DNA from 3 places in the Pseudomonas sp. GW821-FHT07G06 genome. Region 1 is predicted to be linked to each of the others. Evidence: predicted binding sites of a transcription regulator. Region 1 holds the regulator's gene; each other region holds the start of a gene.
What was found. The regulator sigma-54, encoded in region 1, starts transcription at its own class of promoters, with help from an activator protein. The targets are predictions, from matches to a motif close to ANTGGCATNNANNTTGCTNT.
Positions count from the first base shown of each region.

Region 1 (4,936 bases):
GCTGACCAACCCCGACCTGAACGTGTTCCGCGGCACCGAATTCCCGTGGCACGTCCAGAGCCTGCGCGGCGAAGTCAACCCTGACGGCACGCAGGTCGAGCTGATCGATGACGTACGCATCACGCGCTTCGACGAGAAAAACCGCAAGACCCTGATCACCAGCACCCGCATGACCGTGTTCCCGCAGCAGCAATATGCGCAGACCGAGCAAGACGTTAGAATCGACGGCGCTGGCGGTGTATCGACTGGCAAGGGAATGAAAGCGTATTTGAAAGAAAGCAGGATACACCTGCTATCGAACGTAAGAGGACAGTATGAGGCTCGTTAAAACCCTCCCGATTTTGCTCAGTCTGGGCGCAGCACTGGGAAGCGTGAGCGCCTGGGCTCTGCCGGAAGACCAACAGCAGCCTATCCGCATTCAGGCCGACGATGCCCAACTGGACGACAAGCAAGGCATTGCTACCTATAAGGGTGACGTGATCATCACCCAAGGCTCGATGAAGGTGACAGGCAACACCGTTACCATCACCCGCACCCCGACCGGCGACATTGACGTAGTGACCTCGGTGGGCAACCTGGCGTACTTCGAGCAATTGCAAACCGCTGGCGATACCAAGCCTGTTCAGGGTTGGGGCGTGACCATCCAGTATCACGCCACGCAAAATCGCGTCGTGTTGATCGACAAGGCCAAGGTTGTCGACAAGGACAACAACGTCACCCAAGGCGAGAAAATCGTCTACGACACCGAGAAGAAGCTGGCCAGCGCCGGGCGCGCCACCGGCAGCAAGGTGACCGAGTCGCGTCCGCGTATCGACATGGTGATCCAGCCGAAGAAGAAAACCGACGAGAAAAAGGCCCAGTAATGGCAACTCTGAAAGCTCAGCATCTGGCCAAGAGCTACAAGAGCCGCCAGGTCGTGCGTGATGTCAGCCTGTCCATCGACAGCGGTCAGATCGTCGGCCTGCTTGGCCCGAACGGCGCCGGCAAGACCACCTGCTTCTACATGATCGTCGGCCTGGTGCAAGCCGACCAGGGCCGCGTCCTGATCGATGACCTGGACGTCAGCCACCAGCCGATGCACGGCCGTGCAAAAGCCGGTATCGGCTACTTGCCGCAAGAAGCATCGATCTTCCGCAAACTGTCGGTGGCCGACAACATCATGGCCATCCTCGAGACCCGCAAGGAGCTCGACAAGGCCGGTCGTCGCAAGGAACTGGAAAGCCTGCTGCAGGAATTCCACATCAGCCACATCCGCGACAACCTCGGCATGAGCCTGTCCGGTGGTGAGCGCCGCCGCGTGGAAATCGCCCGCGCCCTGGCCACCAACCCGAAATTCATCCTCCTCGACGAACCGTTCGCCGGCGTGGACCCGATTTCGGTCGGCGACATCAAACAGATCATTTACCACCTCAAGGCCAAAGGCATTGGCGTGCTGATCACGGACCACAACGTTCGTGAAACCCTGGATATCTGTGAAACCGCCTATATCGTCAATGACGGTCAGTTGATCGCCGAAGGTGATGCAGAGACCATCCTGGCCAACGACCTGGTGAAGGAAGTGTATCTGGGCCATGAGTTCCGCCTGTAAACGCTGAGCTGTGCCCAGGCAGCCGCCCGGGCACCGGTCTCGCGATTCATCGGTGCCTCATGCAAACCTGCGCGCTCAGCCCCCGACAAGGGCAACTCCGCAACACAAATTTATAGTTTTTTATTGTTACAGCGCTCTAGGCAAATCCTTCAGTTTCAGGCATATAATTTGCTTATGTTTGGCGCCCCGGCGCCCTGTAGTGGATGGCGCATGTGCGCCGGCGAATAAGGTGTTAAGCCCCTGCCATGAAACCATCGCTAGTCTTGAGAATGGGCCAGCAGCTGACGATGACACCTCAGCTGCAACAGGCCATCCGCCTGCTCCAATTGTCGACCCTGGACCTGCAACAGGAAATCCAGGAGGCCCTGGAGTCCAATCCGATGCTCGAACGCCAGGAAGAAGGCGACGACTTCGACAATTCCGACCCCTTGGCCGACAACGCCGAACAAAAGCCCAACACCGATATCCAGGAACCCTCCTACCAGGAAAGCGCCCCGACGGTTGATAACCTCGATGAGGGTGACTGGAACGAGCGCATCCCCAACGAACTCCCCGTCGACACCGCGTGGGAAGACGTTTACCAGACCAGCGCCAGCAGCCTGCCCAGCAATGACGATGACGAGTGGGACTTCACCACCCGTACCTCGGCCGGTGAAAGCCTGCAAAGCCACCTGCTGTGGCAACTGAACCTGGCCCCGATGTCCGACACCGATCGCCTGATCGCCGTAACCCTGATCGACTGCATCAACAATCAGGGCTATCTGGACGAAACCCTCGAGGAAATCCTCGAAGCCTTCGATCCGGAACTGGACATCGAACTGGACGAAATCGAAGCCGTCCTGCACCGCATCCAGCAATTCGAGCCGGCCGGCATCGGCGCACGCAATCTGGGTGAATGCCTGCTGCTGCAATTGCGCCAGTTGCCCGCCAAGACGCCTTGGCTGGCCGAAGCCAAGCGCCTTGTCACCGATTACATCGACCTGCTCGGCAGCCGCGACTACAGCCAGTTGATGCGCCGCATGAAGCTCAAGGAAGATGAGCTGCGCCAGGTCATAGAGCTGGTCCAGAGCCTCAACCCGCGCCCGGGCTCGCAGATCGAGTCCACCGAAGCCGAGTACGTCGTACCTGACGTTATCGTACGCAAGGACAACGAGCGCTGGCTGGTGGAGCTGAATCAGGAGTCGGTGCCACGACTGCGGGTCAACGCCCAGTACGCCGGTTTTGTGCGCCGCGCCGATACCAGCGCCGACAACACGTTCATGCGCAATCAGCTGCAGGAGGCCCGCTGGTTCATCAAGAGCCTGCAGAGCCGCAATGAAACCCTGATGAAGGTTGCCACCCAGATCGTGGAGCATCAGCGCGGTTTCCTCGAATATGGCGACGAAGCCATGAAGCCGCTGGTCCTGCATGACATCGCCGAAGCGGTCGGCATGCATGAGTCGACGATTTCACGAGTGACCACCCAGAAGTTCATGCACACCCCCCGCGGCATCTATGAACTGAAATACTTTTTCTCCAGTCACGTAAGCACCTCCGAAGGCGGCGAATGCTCGTCCACGGCGATCCGGGCGATCATCAAAAAACTGGTTGCCGCGGAAAATCAGAAAAAGCCGTTGAGTGACAGCAAGATCGCTGGTTTACTGGAGGCACAAGGCATTCAGGTGGCTCGCCGCACCGTCGCCAAGTACCGCGAATCCCTCGGGATCGCGCCTTCGAGCGAACGCAAGCGGTTGATGTAGAGCCACGCCACAGCGTTCCAGTGGTAGATCATCTGATCTACCGCTTTATGCACTGGCAACGAAGGAGAAGCTGTATGCAAGTCAACATCAGTGGACACCAACTGGAAGTGACCGAACCTCTTCGCACCTACATCGGCGAAAAACTCGAACGATTGGAGCGACATTTCGACAAGATCACTAACGTGCAGGTCACGATGACCGTCGAGAAGCTGAAGCAGAAAATCGAAGCCACGCTGCATATTCCCGGGAATGAAGTGGTCGCCAATGCGGAACATACCGATATGTACGCTGCGATCGATGCACTCACCGACAAGCTGGATAAACAACTCAAAAAGCATAAGGAAAAGACCCAGAGCCTCCTTCAGGGCGCAACCGGTCGTTAACACTCCCAACCCATGATCCGACTTGAAAGTATCCTGACCCCCGGCCGTTCCCTCGTGAACGTGCCGGGCGGCAGTAAAAAGAAAGCCCTCGAACAAATTGCCAATCTGATCGCCCGCGAAGTGCCGGCTCTGGAGATGCAAGATGTCTTCGAGGCGCTGATTGCCCGTGAAAAACTCGGCTCCACCGGTTTTGGCAACGGCATCGCTATTCCACACTGCCGTCTCAAGGGTTGTGTATCGCCCATCAGTGCATTGATGCACCTGGACGCCCCAATCGATTTCGACGCCATCGACGGCGCGCCGGTTGACCTGCTGTTCGTTCTGCTGGTCCCGGAAGCCGCTACCGATGCGCACCTTGAGCTGCTGCGACAGATCGCCAGCATGCTCGACCGCAAGGACGTACGCGAAAAACTGCGTCATGCCGCAAGCAACGAAGCCCTGTATCAGGTTGTCCTGGACGAGCAAAACGGTCAGTAATCATGCGCTTGATCATCGTCAGTGGCCGTTCCGGCTCGGGTAAAAGTACCGCCCTCAATGTTCTTGAGGACAACGGCTACTACTGCATCGACAATCTGCCTGCCGGCCTGCTGCCGGAACTGGCCGAAAGAGCGTTGATTCATACCGAGCTGATGCAGCCGCTGGTGGCTGTCTCCATTGACGCCCGCAACCTGCCCAGCCACCTGTCACGCTTCCCCGAGCTGCTCGAAGAAGTCCGCAGCCGCCACATTCAGTGCGATGTCCTGTACCTGGACGCCGACGAAGAAACCCTGCTCAAGCGCTTCTCGGAAACCCGCCGACGTCACCCCCTGACCAACGCCAACCGCTCGCTGGCCGAAGCCATCAACGTCGAGAGCGTTCTGCTCGGACCGATTGCCGACCTCGCCGATCTGAAGATCAACACCACCAGCCTGAACCTGTATCAGCTGCGCGACGCCATCAAACTGCGTCTGTTGAATCAGCCCGAGCCGGGCACTGCGTTCCTGGTGGAATCCTTCGGATTCAAGCGCGGCATGCCGGTGGACGCCGACCTGGTGTTCGATGTGCGCTGCCTGCCCAACCCTTACTGGAAACCGGAATTGCGCGAGCAGTCCGGGCTCGATCAACCGGTTGCCGATTACCTGGCGGCACAGCCGGATGTGGAGGAGATGTTCCAGGACATTTCCACATACCTGCTAAAGTGGCTGCCTCGTTTTGCCGCCAGCAACCGCGCCTACGTCACCATTGCC
Region 1 is NZ_JBYSVW010000004.1:194,163-199,098, reverse strand. Features, by position in the region: gene lptC (LPS export ABC transporter periplasmic protein LptC) at 1-328, shown strand, start outside; gene lptA (lipopolysaccharide transport periplasmic protein LptA) at 315-863, shown strand; gene lptB (LPS export ABC transporter ATP-binding protein) at 863-1,588, shown strand; gene AC3WJW_RS09925 (RNA polymerase factor sigma-54) at 1,834-3,327, shown strand; gene hpf (ribosome hibernation-promoting factor, HPF/YfiA family) at 3,402-3,710, shown strand; gene ptsN (PTS IIA-like nitrogen regulatory protein PtsN) at 3,723-4,187, shown strand; gene rapZ (RNase adapter RapZ) at 4,190-4,936, shown strand, end outside.

Region 2 (4,936 bases), on a different contig from region 1:
TCATTCAGGGTGATGGTGATGATGTCACCGACCCGGAACGCCTTGCGGTCGCTGTAGAGGTTCTGTTCGAAACCGGCCTGATAGATCGAGCCGTTGTTCGCGGCCGCCGGCAACGGCGTGCGCGGCAACACCGGAGCGTAGTAAGGGTCATTGGGCTTGGGCGTCGAAGGGACGCAGCCTGCGAGCGCGGTGATCCCACTCAGTGCCAGAACAGATACATAGCGATTCATGACCCTACCTCACGGTGTTGCAGGCGGCCTCATGGCCGCCCCATAGACTTGATTACAGATTCTGCGTTACGAACGAGAGCATCTGGTCGGCGGTGGAGATCACCTTGGAGTTCATCTCGTAGGCGCGCTGAGTAGTGATCATGTTGACCATCTCCTCAACGGTGCTGACGTTGGACGTTTCCAGGGTGTTCTGCAGCGTGGTGCCGAAACCGTTGAGGCCCGGTGTGCCGACTTGCGGCGCACCACTGGCGGCGGTTTCCAGGAACAGGTTGTTGCCCACTGCCTGCAGGCCGGCCGGGTTGATGAAGTCGGCGGTCTGCAGGTTGCCGATCACCTGGGCCGCCGGGTTGCCGGAAACGGTGATGGACACGGTGCCGTCGCGGCCGACGGTGAAGGTCTGCGCGTCGTTCGGAATGACAATCGCCGGCTCCAGGGCAAAGCCGCTGGCGTTGACGATCTGGCCGTTGGAGTCCAGGTGGAAGGTACCGTCACGGGTGTAGGACGTGGTGCCGTCCGGTTGCAGGATCTGGAAGAAACCGCGACCGTCGATGGCCATGTCCAGTGGCTGCTCGGTGGTTTGCAGGCTGCCGGCGGTGAAGTTCTTCTGGGTGCCGACGATGCGCACACCGGTACCCAGTTGCAGGCCCGACGGCAGTTCGCTGTCCTGGGTCGACTGGGCGCCAGGCTGACGCTTGATCTGGTAGAGCAGGTCCTGGAACTCGGCGCGGTCACGTTTGAAACCCGTGGTCGACACGTTCGCCAGGTTGTTGGAAATGGTGGTCAGGTTGGTGTCCTGGGCGGACAGACCTGTTTTGGCAACCCATAGAGCCGGAAGCATTCGATTCTCCTCGTGCGCCTGTTTTACGGCGCGACGTTCTGGTAATTAGCTGATCTGCAAGACCCGAGCCATGGCCTGGTCATCGTCTTTGGCGGTGTTCATCATCTTGATGTGCAGCTCGAACTGCTTGGACAAGGCCAGTACCGAGGTCATCTCTTCCACGGCATTGACGTTGCTCGACTCGAGGAATCCGGACACCAGCTTGACGTTGGCATCGGCCTGCGCCGGCTTGCCGTCCTTGGTGTGGATCGAACCATCCAGACCCTTGGTCATGTTCTTCAGGTCCGGGTTGACCAGCTTGATGCGGTCCACTTCAGCCATCACCCGAGGCCCCTCGCCCATTGCGCGGATGCTGATGGTGCCGTCTTCACCGACTTCGATCTGCTGTTCCGGCGGCACGGCAATCGGCCCGCCATTGCCCATGACCGGCATGCCGTTGCCGGCACGCAGCACGCCCAGGGCGTCAACGTTCAGGCTGCCGGTGCGCACGTAACTTTCACCGCCATCGGGATTCTGTACGGCAATCCAGCCGCCGCCTTGCACGGCAACGTCGAGGTCGCGGCCGGTTTCCACCAGTGAGCCCGGGGAGAAATCCGTGGCCGGGCGTTCGGACATGGCAAACGCACGCGCCGGAAAGCTGTCACCGAACACCGGCATCGAACGGGCCTGCTCCAGGTCTTTCTGGAAGCCGTTGGTGGAGATGTTCGCGAGGTTGTTGGCATGCGCCTTTTGCGCCAGTGCATTCTGGCTGGCGCCGGTCATTGCCACATAAAGGTACTTGTCCACACTCTTTCCTCTGCCTGCCGGACGTTTGCCGCCCACTGCTGTGTTGCTGAGCCATAAGCAATTTGCAGACCAACTTGTTTTTGGCGCTACAAGGCCCGGCAAACAGGGGACTTTGAGGAATCAGAGGGGATGGGAGATTTGTATCAGAGACGAAAAACCGGCGGTGTCATGCCGTTGGGTGGCAAGGATCAGCCATTGATCGCTGACATGCTCCACATCACTCGTGTCCGGTAAAAATCGAAGGGGCGGGAGCTTTCTCCCTCCCCCGATCGCTTTGCGCGGTCCGAAATTCGAAGGCTGGACGGCCGCGACGAAAACTCGCACTCCACAAGGCATGAACATGTGGGGCTGGATCTGGAGCAACTGCCCCCTGCGTACACAAACATTACTCCCGCCAACGCCAACGACCTCAGTGACGCAGAACGGCTTGATGCTTGCCTTTGAAAAGTACTACTGCGGGCGAGAAAACTGAAGGCTGCCTTCAGCCATGAAACATGTTTACCGGACACTAGAGCAACGGAAATTGTCAATGGATGCTCGGTGTGCGCCCTTGAAAAATCCAGGCAGGACAACAAGGACTGCGAAGCAATAAAACCTCCGCCATTCAGCACTGCCCGACGACTCATTGGATGGGACATGCCCGTTTCAACTACCAAGTCTCTAACGCACAAACATTGATCGCCAAGGGCTACTGCATGCAAACACAAACCAACTTATCGGTACGGAGGGAGTTGGCCGATTTTTTGCTGGAGTACCCGCACATCAAGAGCCAGCTGTCGGTTTCATGGCGCTGCAGCCCGCCGATATTGACCGCGATGCAACGCCACGTCACAGGTACTCCCGAGCCGTGTGCCATTTTTCAGTCACCCCGAGCAGTGCGCCCATGGCCAATCCCATTACCGTTACCAGCCCGCTACTACCGCCTCTGGAAGAGTTCACGCCTTACCTGCAGCGAATCTGGGACAGTAAGCGCCTGACCAACGGCGGCCCCTTCCACGAACAGCTGGAACAGGAGCTTGCCGAATACCTTGGCGTCCAACATATCTCGCTGTTTTCCAACGGTACCTTGGCATTGGTGACTGCACTCCAGGCGCTACGCATTACTGGCGAAGTCATCACTACACCCTATTCGTTCGTGGCTACCTCTCACTCGTTGCTGTGGAACAATCTCAAGCCGGTGTTCGTGGACATCGATCCGGTTACCATGAACCTCGATCCACAACGTATCGCCGAAGCCATCACCCCGGCGACTACTGCGATCCTTCCAGTTCATTGCTATGGAATTCCCTGTGATATCGAGGGCATCCAGGCCGTCGCCGACACCTATGGACTTAAAGTTATCTATGACGCCGCACATGCCTTCGGTGTCCGACACAACGGCATGAGCATTCTCAACAACGGCGACCTGTCGATTCTCAGCTTCCACGCCACCAAGGTATTCAATACCTTCGAAGGCGGCGCCATCATCTGCCCTGATGAAAAGATCAAACGGCGCATCGATTATTTGAAGAATTTCGGGTTTGCCGATGAAGTCACGGTCATGGCTCCCGGTATCAACGGGAAGATGAACGAGCTGCAGGCAGCATTCGGCGTACTACAGTTGCGCCACATTGACGAGGCCCTCAGGCGTCGACAACAAGTGTTTGAGTATTATCAGAGCGCTTTGGAAGGTATAGAGGGTATCAGCCTCCTGAAGCAACCGCAGGGGCTGGACTGGAACTATGCCTATTGTCCGATTCTGATCGATGGTGAGCGCTTCGGGGTCAGCCGGGACGAGCTGTACGACCGCTACCGCGCTGAAAACATCCTCGTGCGCCGGTATTTCTACCCACTGATATGTGAATTCCCGATGTACCGCGGCCTTCCCAGTTCGAATCTCTCTCAGTTGGGGAATGCCTACGAAGCGTCCCGCCAGATACTGTGCCTGCCGATCTATCCGGATCTCGATACGAAGACCCAGGCACAGATCATCGAGGTGTTGCTCAAGGCTCGGGCGGCATGAGCCTGGTCCGCCCCTCGAATGTCTGCGCCCCGGCAGCTGAACAGCAATACCGGATTGCACTCATGCAACCCTACTTCCTCCCATATCTGGGCTACTTCCAGTTAATCGCCGCAGTCGACTGTTTTGTCATCTATGACAATGTGCAGTTCATCAAGAACGGCTGGATCGAACGAAACCGCTATCTGCTGGAACAGGAGCCGAAGTGGTTCCGGGTGCCGCTGGCCAAAGGCAGTCACACTCAGCAGATCATGGAAAAACGTATTGCCGAAACATTCTCCCCTGGCGATATCCTCAACAAACTGAGCTTCGCCTATCGCCGCGCGCCCCACGCTCAGCGCATGCTGGCGTGGCTGGAAGCACTGCTGGTCGAGCCTGCAAAGAGCATTGCTGAACTCAACGAGCGGATACTACGGGCCTGCTGCTGCCTGATCGGGCTGCAAACGCCGATCATCCGTTCCAGTGATCTGCCGATGTCCGCAGACAGCAGAGCCCAGGACCGGGTACTCGAAGTGGTTCAGGCCAGCGCTGGCACCCACTACCTCAATCCCTTCAATGGCGGCCATCTCTACCGTGCTGAAGCCTTCCAACAGGCCGGTATCACCCTTGAGCTGCTCAAGGCCAACTTGCCCGACTACCAACAGGGATCGAGTGGACACCCCTTCGTCCCCGGCCTGTCGATTCTCGACGCTTTGATGTACAACGACGTGCAGACCGTGGGAGCGTGGGCAAAACGTGGAGAGATTGTCCGTGCCTGAAGCCATCGGCGGTTACTTCGAACTGGAGCTGCGCAAAGGGCAAAATCCTTACCCGCAGGCCGTTGCCTTCAACTCGGCCCGCTCAGCCTTCAAGGCACTGCTGGTGGCGCGCAACCTGCGCCGAGTTTATCTGCCTGTCTACATCTGCGATGTCATGCAGGACGTTCTGCACGGATCCGGCATCGAGGTGCTGCGATATGCACTGTCCGAACAGCTTGAGCTGCCGGACTTCCCGGCCCTGGAAGCCGATGAGGCTCTGCTGTTCGTCAATTACTTCGGACTCAAGGCCGACTACATCAGCGAAGTGCTGGCTACCTTCTACGGC
Region 2 is NZ_JBYSVW010000001.1:319,293-324,228, forward strand. Features, by position in the region: gene flgH (flagellar basal body L-ring protein FlgH) at 1-230, opposite strand, end outside; gene flgG (flagellar basal-body rod protein FlgG) at 283-1,068, opposite strand; gene AC3WJW_RS01370 (flagellar basal body rod protein FlgF) at 1,114-1,854, opposite strand; gene AC3WJW_RS01375 (DegT/DnrJ/EryC1/StrS family aminotransferase) at 2,738-3,856, shown strand; gene AC3WJW_RS01380 (WbqC family protein) at 3,853-4,611, shown strand; gene AC3WJW_RS01385 (hypothetical protein) at 4,604-4,936, shown strand, end outside.
Region 2: AC3WJW_RS01370 (flagellar basal body rod protein FlgF) is a predicted target of sigma-54. The motif match lies at 1,909-1,928, and genes of this name have one in related genera.

Region 3 (4,936 bases), on a different contig from region 1:
ACCTTTGTCCAGCTCTTCCAGGGCTTCTTTCAGGCTGCCGCAAACTTGTGGAATCTCTTTCGCCTCTTCAGGCGGCAGGTCGTACAGGTTTTTGTCAGCAGCGTCGCCAGGGTGGATCTTGTTCTGGATGCCGTCCAGGCCAGCCATCAACAGTGCTGCGAAGCACAGGTACGGGTTGGCAGCCGGATCCGGGAAGCGTGCTTCGATACGGCGGGCTTTAGGGCTCGACACGTAAGGAATGCGGATCGAAGCGGAACGGTTGCGAGCCGAGTAGGCCAGCATCACCGGCGCTTCGAAGCCTGGAACCAGACGCTTGTAGGAGTTGGTTGCCGGGTTGGTGAAGCCGTTCAGGGCCTTACCGTGCTTGATGATGCCGCCGATGAAGTACAGAGCGGTGTCGGACAGGCCGGCATAGCCTTCGCCTGCGAAGGTGTTCTTGCCATCTTTCCAGATGGACATGTGCACGTGCATGCCCGAGCCGTTGTCGCCGTACAGCGGCTTAGGCATGAAGGTCGCGGTGCGGCCGTAGGCATCGGCAACGTTGTGCACGACGTACTTCAGGGTTTGGGTTTCGTCGGCTTTTTTCACCAGGGTGTTGAACTTGACGCCGATTTCGTTCTGGCCGGCAGTTGCCACTTCGTGGTGGTGAACTTCGACGGTCAGGCCCATTTCTTCCAGTGCGTTGCACATGGAGGTACGGATTTCGTGGTCGTGGTCGAACGGTGGAACCGGGAAGTAGCCGCCTTTGACGCCTGGACGGTGGCCCTTGTTGCCGCCTTCGATGTCCTGGTCGGACATCCAGGAGCCTTGTTCGGAGTAGATCTTGAACATGGAACCGGAAATGTCGGACTTGAACTTCACCTGGTCAAAGATGAAGAACTCTGGCTCTGGACCGGCGAACACGGTGTCACCGATACCGGTGGCTTTCAGGTGCTCTTCGGCGCGCTTGGCGATCGCACGTGGGTCGCGGTCGTAGCCTTGCATGCTCGAAGGCTCGATGATGTCGCAGACCAGGATCAGGGTCGGTTCTTCGGTGAACGGATCGAGAACAGCGGTGGAGTCGTCCGGCATCAGGATCATGTCGGAGGCTTCGATGCCTTTCCAGCCAGCGATGGAGGAACCGTCGAACATTTTGCCGACTTCGAAGAAGTCGTCATCCAGCGCATCGCGAGCCGGCATGGTCACGTGGTGCTGAGTGCCTTTGGTGTCCGTGAAGCGCAGATCAATCCATTTGACGTCATGATCTTTGATGAGTTGAACCGACTTCGACATAGTGTCCTCCGGGTGGCTTCGGGCTAGTAGTGGATGCCCTTAAATGTGGGTGATGCCGGCGCGAATACTCTGCCAAGGCAACCTGCCTCACAAGGGAGCAAATTGCATGCCAGTGCCCCAGCATGGGTTTTTTGCCCCAAAAACACGCTTATCAGCCATTAATGCACTTTAAAGTCGAAAATACCGCCCCTTAATGTGGCGTCAAAATGAATAAGTGACCCGTTTTGGTGCGCGCAAAACCTTCTGCACATTAACTGGTTAAACCTTGAGCAATTTCCGCTATAATCCGCGCCCCCCTTTTTCGGCAGGCCCTGCGCGCGCTGTTTCCATGAAATTAATCGTAAAAGTCTTCCCCGAGATCACCATCAAGAGCCGCCCGGTACGGATGCGTTTCATCCGCCAATTGGCCAAGAACATCCGTGCCGTGCTCCGCGATCTGGACCCGGCTGTGGTGGTGAACGGCGTGTGGGACAACCTCGAGCTGGAAACCCGCGTCAGCGACCCCAAGGCCCTGAAGGAGATGGGCGAGCGCCTGAGCTGCATGCCGGGCGTCGCGCACTTCCTGCAAATCGACGAGTACCCGCTGGGTGATTTCGACGACATCGTTGAAAAGTGCAAGCAGCACTACGGCGATGCTCTGGCCGGCAAGATTTTTTCGGTGCGTTGCAAGCGTGCCGGCAAGCACCCGTTCAGCTCGATCGATATCGAGAAATATGTCGGCAGCCAGTTGCGCCGTCAGTGTGGTGCCGCCGGGATCGACCTGAAAAAGCCTGAAATCGAAGTCCGCATCGAAGTTCGCGACCAACGGTTGTTCGTGATCCACAGCCAGCACAACGGCATCGGCGGATATCCGCTGGGTGCCCTGGAGCAGACGCTGGTGCTTATGTCCGGCGGCTTCGACTCCACCGTGGCGGCCTACCAGATCATGCGCCGCGGCCTGATGGCGCATTTCTGCTTCTTCAACCTGGGCGGACGTGCCCACGAACTGGGCGTCATGGAAGTCGCGCATTTCATCTGGAAGAAGTACGGCAGCTCCCAACGCGTGCTATTTGTCAGTGTGCCGTTCGAGGAAGTGCTGGGCGAAATTCTCGGCAAAGTCGATAACAGTCATATGGGCGTAGTATTGAAGCGTATGATGTTGCGCGCTTCGTCCCGGATTGCCGATCGACTGCACATCGAGGCCCTCGTCACCGGTGAGGCGATCTCCCAGGTGTCGAGCCAGACGTTGCCGAACCTGTCGGTGATCGATTGCGTGACCGACAAACTGGTCTTGCGTCCACTGATCGTCGCGCACAAGCAGGACATCATCGACACGGCCAACGAAATCGGCACCGCCGATTTCGCCCGGCACATGCCGGAATACTGCGGCGTCATCTCGGTCAATCCGAAGACCGCGGCCAAGCGCTATCGCGTCGAGCACGAAGAGAAAGAATTCGATATGGCGGTGCTCGAGCGTGCGCTCGAAAACGCCAAGCTGGTGCCGATCGATCGCGTGATCGACGAATTGGGCCAGGACTTGCAGATTGAAGAAGTCAGCGAAGCGCTGGCCGGTCAGATCGTCATCGACATCCGTCACCCGGATGCCGCTGAAGACGACCCGCTGGAACTCGCTGGCATCGAGGTACAAACGATGCCGTTTTATGCAGTGAACGCTCGTTTCAAGGAACTGGACCCTACTCGCCAGTACCTGCTGTATTGCGACAAAGGCGTGATGAGTCGCCTGCATGCCCACCATTTGCTCAGTGAGGGGCATGCCAATGTGCGCGTTTATCGACCGAGCTAAGTGCCCGGGGCTGTTTGCCTGTGGCCTGCGTCACCGGCCCCCCGACGCCACCGTCAAGCTGTAACGGCTTTCACGGACGCTACTGTTAATCGCTGCCAAGACTTGTCAGCACACCGAATCCTCTGATCGAGATACACAAGTGATCGAAAATCTACGCAACATCGCCATCATTGCCCACGTTGACCATGGTAAAACCACCCTGGTAGACAAACTCCTGCGTCAATCCGGCACCCTGGAGCGCAACGAGCTCAACGACGAGCGCGTGATGGACTCCAACGACCAGGAAAAAGAGCGCGGTATTACCATTCTGGCGAAAAACACCGCCATCAACTGGAACGGCTACCACATCAACATCGTGGACACCCCGGGCCACGCCGACTTCGGCGGCGAAGTTGAACGCGTAATGTCGATGGTCGACTCCGTTCTGCTGCTGGTTGACGCTCAAGACGGCCCTATGCCGCAAACCCGTTTCGTGACCAAGAAGGCTTTCGAAGCCGGCCTGCGTCCAATCGTGTGCATCAACAAGGTTGACCGTCCAGGCGCGCGTCCGGACTGGGTTCTGGACCAGATCTTCGACCTGTTCGACAACCTGGGCGCCACCGAAGAACAGCTGGACTTCAAAGTCGTCTACGCCTCGGCCCTGAACGGTATTGCCGGTCTGGACCACACCGAAATGGCTGAAGACATGACCCCGCTGTACCAGTCGATCGTCGACAACGTACCTGCGCCGAAAGTCGACCGTGACGGTCCGTTCCAGATGCAGATCTCCGCACTGGACTACAACAGCTTCCTGGGTGTTATCGGCGTTGGCCGTATCGCTCGTGGTCGCGTCAAGCCGAACACCCCGGTTGTGGCTATCGGCGCCGACGGCAAGAAGCGTAACGGTCGTATCCTGAAGCTGATGGGTCACCACGGTTTGCACCGTGTAGACGTTGAAGAAGCTGCTGCAGGCGACATCGTGTGCATCAGCGGTATGGACTCGCTGTTCATCTCCGACACCCTGTGCCACCCGGACACCGTTGAAGCGATGAAGCCGTTGACCGTCGACGAGCCAACCGTTTCCATGACCTTCCAGGTAAACGACTCGCCATTCTGCGGTAAAGAAGGCAAGTTCGTGACTTCCCGTAACATCAAGGAACGTCTGGACAAAGAGCTGCTGTACAACGTTGCACTGCGCGTTGAAGAAGGCGACTCGGCTGACAAGTTCAAGGTTTCCGGCCGTGGCGAACTGCACCTCTCGGTACTGATCGAAACCATGCGTCGCGAAGGCTTCGAAATGGCTGTAGGCCGTCCGGAAGTGATCATCCGTCTGGTTGACGGCGTGAAGCACGAACCGTTCGAAAACGTCACCATCGACCTGCCGGAAGAATCCCAGGGCAAGGTGATGGAAGAGATGGGCCTGCGTAAGGGCGACCTGACCAACATGGTGCCGGATGGCAAGGGCCGTGTACGTCTGGAATACAACATCCCTGCTCGTGGTCTGATCGGTTTCCGTAACCAGTTCCTGACCCTGACCAACGGCGCTGGCATCCTGACCTCGATCTTCGACCGTTACGACGTGATGAAGTCCGGCGACATGTCCGGCCGTCAGAACGGCGTTCTGGTTTCGGTTGAAACCGGCAAGGCACTGACCTACTCCCTGGAAACCCTGCAGGCGCGTGGCAAGCTGTTCGTAGAACACGGTCAGGAAATCTACAACGGTCAGATCGTTGGTCTGAACAGCCGTGACAACGACCTGGGCGTCAACCCTACCAAGGGCAAGAAGCTCGACAACATGCGTGCTTCGGGTAAAGACGAAACCATCGCTCTGGTTCCACCTGTTCGCTTCACCCTGGAACAGGCTCTGGAATTCATCCAGGACGACGAGCTGTGCGAAGTGAC
Region 3 is NZ_JBYSVW010000002.1:406,270-411,205, reverse strand. Features, by position in the region: gene glnA (glutamate--ammonia ligase) at 1-1,272, opposite strand, end outside; gene thiI (tRNA uracil 4-sulfurtransferase ThiI) at 1,601-3,055, shown strand; gene typA (translational GTPase TypA) at 3,195-4,936, shown strand, end outside.
Region 3: glnA (glutamate--ammonia ligase) is a predicted target of sigma-54. The motif match lies at 1,367-1,386, and genes of this name have one in related genera.